Regions from separate parts of the Microbispora sp. H10830 genome, predicted to be linked through region 1. Evidence: predicted binding sites of a transcription regulator. Region 1 holds the regulator's gene; the other holds the start of a gene.
The links. Region 1 encodes HrcA, which represses chaperone genes, less so after heat shock. Its sites were predicted from a motif close to TTGGCACTCTCNNNNNGAGAGTGCCAA; they were not measured.

Region 1 (3,188 bases):
CAGCGTCACGGCCTCCTTGTCGCAGGCCACCACCGCGCCGCAGAAACGGCCCTCGGCGTCCTCGACCACGAGGTCGGGCTCGGCCGGGATCTCGGGGATCTGCCCCCGCCGTGGCCGCCGCCAGTCTCCGGAAAGCACGTCCCGCCCGTACATGCGGGGAACGCTAGCAAATCACGCCAGGCGACGGCGGGCAGCGGAGCGGCGCGCGAGCACGACGATCGTCACGATCAGCGCGGCCAGGAAGCCGACGGTGGGCAGCGCCAGCAGCGCGACGGCGCCGCCCACCAGCATGCCGACCGCGCCGGTGAGCTGCTTGCCGACGCCGAACCGCACCCCGTCGCCCTCGCAGGCGAGCTGGTAGGTGCCCGCCTCGGGGACGCCGGCCTCGAACAGCAGCTCCCAGGTCGTGCCGTTCAGCGTGACGGTCTGCGAGACGGCCGGCCGGGTCAGCCGCACCCGCGGGTCGGCGCCGTCGCCGAGCTGACAGCGGACGTCGGTGGGCTGGTCGACGGCCGCGTAGATCGCCGGCTTGTCCGCGGGATCGAGCGCGACGTTCACCGACTGCCCGCCGGAGAAGATCGTGGCGGGCGCGGCGTCGCCGAGCGTGGAGAACAGGCCGCCGGCGAACCCGCCGACGCCCGCCACCACCAGGACGACGAAGAGCGCCCAGGAAAGGAAGATCCACAGCAGCCGGGGCCGGATCTGCCGGGGGGCGGCGTACGCCGGGGGGAAGGGGTGCGGCATCCGCAAGGTCACGTCGGCCGGTGCCGGGGGCATGGGGCGGGGCACCCGCATGGTCACGTCGGCCGGCGTGGAGTTCTGGTTCTCGTGCATGGGTGAAGAGTCGACCATGCGGCTTGTGGTCGATTTGCAGCTCGCTTGTCCTGGTGCCCTGCGTCGTCCTGGTGCCCTGCGTCGTCTTGGTGCCCCCTGCGTTATCGCACCACGTGGGGTGGTAGCCGTACACTTGGCACTCGGGAACACAGAGTGCCAGAGTCGGTGTTTCCACGCACAGGGAGGTGACGATTGCTCGACGACCGCAAGCTCGCCGTCCTGCGCGCCATCGTCGAGGACTACGTGTCCACCAACGAGCCGGTGGGATCCAAGGCCCTGGTGGACAGGCACAACCTCGGCGTCTCCCCGGCGACGATCCGCAACGACATGGCGGCGCTGGAGGAGCAGGGATACATCACCCAGCCGCACACCAGTGCCGGCAGGGTGCCGACCGACAAGGGATATCGCCTGTTCGTCGATCGGCTGTCGCAGATCAAGCCGCTGTCCGGCGCGGAGCGCAGGGCCATCGAGACCTTTCTCGCCGGGGCCGTGGACCTCGACGAGATCGTCATGCGCACGGTGCGGCTGCTCGCGCAGCTCACCCGGCAGGTCGCGGTGGTCCAGTACCCCTCGCTCACCAGGTCGTCGGTCCGTCACGTGGAGATCGTCCCGCTCGCGGAGCGCCGGGTCATGCTGGTGCTGATCACGAACACCGGACGGGTCGAGCAGCGTGTGGTCGACCTGCCGGAGGCCATCGCCGACGACCGGATCGCGAACCTGCGCGCCGTGCTCAACGCGTGCCTGGACGGCTGCGGCCTGTCCCAGGTGCCGGAGACCGTGGCCGACATTCCCGAACGCCTGCCTCCCGAGGACAGGCCGGTGGCGGCCACGATCCTGTCCGTGCTGCTCGAGACGCTCGTCGAGCGGCACGAGGAGAAGATCGTTTTTGGTGGGACGGCCAACCTCGCCGCCGCCGACCTCAGCATCGGCCTGCGGGACGTGCTGGAGGCGCTGGAGGAGCAGGTCGTCCTCATTCGCCTGCTGGGGGAAACCGGCGGGCTGTCCGAACTGACCGTCCGCATCGGATCCGAGAACCCCTACAGCGGGCTGCGCGGCACATCTATCGTGGCCGCGGGATACGGTTCGGGCGACAGAGAACTGGCCCGGCTCGGAGTGCTGGGCCCGACACGAATGGACTATCCGGTGACGATGGGTGCGGTGCGCGCGGTGGCGCGTTACGTCGGCCAGATCCTGGCGGGGTCATAAGTGTCCAACGACTACTACGCGACCCTTGGCGTACGGCGCGACGCCAGCCAGGAAGAGATCAAGAAGGCATACCGCCGTCTCGCCCGTGAGCTGCACCCGGACGTCAACCCCGATCCGGAGACCCAGGAGCGGTTCAAGGAGATCAACCAGGCGTACGAGGTGCTGTCCGACGCGGGCAAGCGCCGTATGTACGACATGGGCGCCGACCCGTTCGGCGGCGGCGGCGCGGGGCCGGGGGCCGGCGGTTTCGGCGCGGGCTTCCCGTTCAGCGACATCATGGACGCCTTCTTCGGCTCGGCGGGCGCCGCGCGGGGGCCCCGCTCCCGCGCCCGCCGTGGCCGCAACGCCACCATCAGGGTCGAGCTCGACCTGTCGGAGACGGCCTTCGGCACGACCCGCGAGATCGTGGTCGACACGGCCGTGGTCTGCGAGGTCTGCCAGGGCTCCGGGGCGGCGTCCGGCACCCACCCCGACACCTGCGACATGTGCCACGGGCGCGGCGAGGTCTCGCAGGTGACCCGTTCGTTCCTCGGCCAGGTCATGACCTCCCGTCCCTGCCCCCAGTGCGGCGGGTACGGCAGCGTCATCCGGCACCCCTGCATGGAGTGCTCGGGCGAGGGACGGGTCAGGACCCGGCGCACGATCAAGGTCAGGATCCCGGCCGGCGTCGAGGACGGCACGCACATCCAGCTCGCGGGCGAGGGCGAGGTCGGCCCCGGCGGCGGGCCTCCCGGCGATCTGTTCCTGGAGATCGTCGAGCGGCCGCACCAGATCTTCGAGCGACGCGGCGACGACCTGCACTGCACGGTCCACATCCCGATGACCGCCGCCGCGCTCGGCACCTCGATCGCGATCGAGACGCTCGACGGGGCCGAGGACATCGACGTGCGGCCCGGCACCCAGGCCGGCCAGGTCATCCCCCTGTACGGCAAGGGCGTCCAGCGGCTCAACGAGACCGGCAGGGGCGACCTGCTGATCCACGTGAACGTCGAGACGCCGACCAAACTCGACCCGCAGCAGGAGGAACTGCTGCGCGAGCTGTCGAAACTGCGTGGAGAGGAGCGGCCGCCAGGCAAGTTCTCGCCGGGCCAGCAGGGCTTCTTCTCCCGCCTGCGGGACGCCTTCAACGGCCGCTGAGCTGATCGCAT
Region 2 (3,188 bases), on a different contig from region 1:
GGCGGAACAGGCCCGGACCGAGCAGCCGTGCGTCGGTGAGGAGTTCGCCTCGGCGCAACGGACCGGCGAGCACGCGGCCCGAGACCGGGGCGCCGGGCGCGTACGCCCCGGCGGGCACCGTGTCGGGCGGAAGCCGTACGACCACCACGTCGGAGGCGGCCAGCCGGCCTCCGGCGAGGTCGTGGGCGGCGGCGAGGACCTCCACCCCGTCAGGGGAACGGACGGCAAGCAGCACGCAGGCCACCGCCAGACCGGCGAGGACGGCGGCGATCGGACGGCGACGGCGCGCCGTCAGCCGTCTCAGATCACGCATGACCATCTCGTGTCAGGGGAGCTCGATCGGCAGCTTGATCCCGTCGAGGGCGTTGCCGCAGGGGCAGGAGCGCTCTTCCGGAAGGGCCTCGACGACCTGTGCGACCAAAGTGCGCATCCGCTCCACGTTGGCGGCGAAGAATGCCAGGACCTCTTCGTGGGTGACCCCCTCACCGGCCTCCACGCCGGCGTCGTGGTCGGTCACGAGGGCGAGCGTCGTGTAGCAGAGGGCGAGTTCGCGGGCGAGCACGGCCTCGGGGTGCCCGGTCATGCCGATGATCGACCAGCCCGCGTCCGCGAACCACTTCGACTCGGCCCGGGTGGAGAAGCGGGGCCCTTCGACCACGACCAGAGTGCCGCCGTCGACCGTGTCCCAGCCCGTCTCGCGCGCCGTGGCCACGGAGGCCGCCCGGCCGGAGGGGCAGTAGGGGTCGGAGAACGACACGTGAACAGCCCCGCCCGTGTCGTAGTAGGTCTGCTCGCGGCTCTGTGTGCGGTCCACGAGCTGGTCGGGGATCACGAGGGCGCCAGGCCCGATCTCCGGGCGCAGGGACCCGACCGCACTGGGCGCGAGCACCTGACGGACGCCGAGGGACCGCAGGGCCCACATGTTCGCCCGGTAGGGGATGCGGTGGGGAGGAAAGGTGTGGCCGCGGCCGTGCCGTGGGACGAACGCGACGGTCCGCTCGCCGATGCGGCCCACGGTGATCGAGTCACTCGGCGGGCCGTACGGCGTCGTCACGTCGATCTCTTCGGCGTCCTCCAGCAGCGAGTAGAACCCCGAGCCGCCGATGACCCCGATATCTGCGCGATTGACCATGGGCCGACACTAGCGAACGGCGCCGCACACCCGCCGTGTCCCGTCGGCCCCTGTGGATAACCTCAGGCGGCGGCGGTGGAGCCGGACGACGACGTGCTCGACGACGTGCTCGACGAGGAGGTGCTCGACGAGCTCGTGGAGGTCGCGGGCTCCTTCTTGCCCGAGTCGCCGGACGACTTCGAGGACGACGTCGTCGTGGTGGACGTGGTCGTCGACGAGCTCGACGAACGGCTGTCGGTCCGGTAGAAGCCGGAGCCCTTGAACACGATGCCAACGGCGGAGAAGACCTTGCGCAGCTTGCCCTGGCAGACCGGGCACTCCGTGAGCGGGTCGTCAGAGAACTTCTGGACGGCCTCCAGCTGCTCACCGCAAGCGGTACAGGCGTACTGGTAGGTAGGCACTCGCTCCTCCTGAGACTGGCACTCGACCGGGTCGATTGCTAATGGTAAGCAGTCAACAAGCCCAAACGCCACTCCAGCCCGGTTTATTGCCCCGCGCCGTCCCATTCGCTCACCCCGCGATCCGCCCGCGAACCGCCCGCGATCCGCTCGCGAACCGCCCGTGATCCGCTCGCGAACCGCCCGTGATCCGCTCGCGAACCGCCCGTGATTCGCCCGCGAAGCGCCCGTGATTCCCCGCGAAACCTCCGGACAACCCCGGGCGACGGCGGTCAGCCGCCGCGTTCGCCGTACCAGCCGGCGAGCTTGCCGCGGCGGCTGACGGCGCGCAGGCGGCGTTCGACGGTCTCCCGCTGGGCGGCCGTGGTGACCACGAGAAGCTGGTCGCCCGCCAGCAGCCGGGTCGTCTGCGTGGGGACGAACGACTGCCCCTTCCGCACGACGAGCGTGACCATGGTGTTCGCGGGCAGCCGGAGCTCGAAGATCTCCACGCCGTGCATGAGCGAGCCGGGCGGAATGCGGACCTGCAGCAGGTCGGCGTTCAACTCCCCCAGCGGCGCGGCCTCCACGTCGAGGTCGCGGGCCTCGCCCTCGGCGGCCAGGCCGAGCAGCCGGGCGAGGTACGGCAAAGTGGGCCCCTGCACGACCGTGAACACGATGACGATGATGAAGACGTCGTTGAACAGGCCCTTCGCCCCCGGCAGGCCGGCGGCCCAGGGGATCGCCGCCAGCACGATGGGCACCGCGCCGCGCAGCCCGGCCCACGACAGGAACACCTGCTCGCGCCACGACAGCGAGCCGAGCCGCAGGAGCCGCACCACCGCGCCGGACACCAGGACCGACGCCGGGCGGGCGAGCAGGACGAGCAGCAGGCCCGACACCAGGGCCGGGACGATCACGCCGGGCAGTTCGCGCGGATCGGCCAGCATGCCGAGCATGACGAACAGCCCGATCTGGGCGAGCCAGGCGGCGCCCTCCGCGAAGCCGCGCGTGGCGGCGCGGTGGGGGAGCCGGGCGTTGCCCAGGATCAGCGTCGTCAGGTACACCGCGAGGAACCCGCTGCCGTGCAGCAGCGTCGCCCCGCTGTAGGTCACGAACGCCAGCGCCAGCACCGCGATCGGGTAGAGGCCGGAGGCGGGAAGCGCGACCCGGCGCAGCGCGTACACCCCCGCCGGGCCCACGGCGAGGCCGACGGCCGCGCCGATGACCAGTTCGACGGCGGTGTCCAGCAGGACGTGCGGCAGCGAGAGGGTCAGTGACGAGCCCGCGCTCAGCATTATCACGAGGATGACGGTCGGGGCGTCGTTGAAGCCCGACTCCGCCTCCAGGATCCCGGCGAGCCGGGGCGGCAGCGGCAGCCGTCTCAGCACGGAGAACACGGCCGCCGCGTCGGTCGACGCCAGGAACGCGCCGAGCAGCAGCGCCATCCGCCACTCCATGCCGAGCAGGGCGGCGACGGTCACCGCGAGCACGACGACGCTGACCGCGATCCCGACCGTGGCGAGCACGAGCGCGGTCGGCACGGCGTCGCGTACGTGGTTCCAGTTGGTGGTGAGACCGCCCTCGGCGAGGATCACGGCGAGGGCGATCATGCCGAGCTGCTGGGCCGTCTGGGCGTTGTCGAAGTTGATGCCGACGATGCCGCCCTCACCGAGCAG

Region 2: a site for HrcA is predicted at 1,549-1,575, ahead of HHX35_RS17060 (FmdB family zinc ribbon protein). Genes of this name have one in related genera too.

Annotation. Positions count from the first base shown of each region.
Region 1 is NZ_JABBWX010000001.1:735,044-738,231, reverse strand. It holds gene HHX35_RS03505 (DUF3097 domain-containing protein) at 1-153, opposite strand, end outside; gene HHX35_RS03500 (hypothetical protein) at 172-834, opposite strand; gene hrcA (heat-inducible transcriptional repressor HrcA) at 1,027-2,040, shown strand; gene dnaJ (molecular chaperone DnaJ) at 2,041-3,177, shown strand; gene HHX35_RS03485 (16S rRNA (uracil(1498)-N(3))-methyltransferase) at 3,187-3,188, shown strand, end outside.
Region 2 is NZ_JABBWX010000006.1:54,018-57,205, forward strand. It holds gene HHX35_RS17050 (SAF domain-containing protein) at 1-313, opposite strand, end outside; gene HHX35_RS17055 (S-methyl-5'-thioadenosine phosphorylase) at 326-1,132, opposite strand; gene HHX35_RS17060 (FmdB family zinc ribbon protein) at 1,195-1,533, opposite strand; gene HHX35_RS17065 (potassium/proton antiporter) at 1,803-3,188, opposite strand, start outside.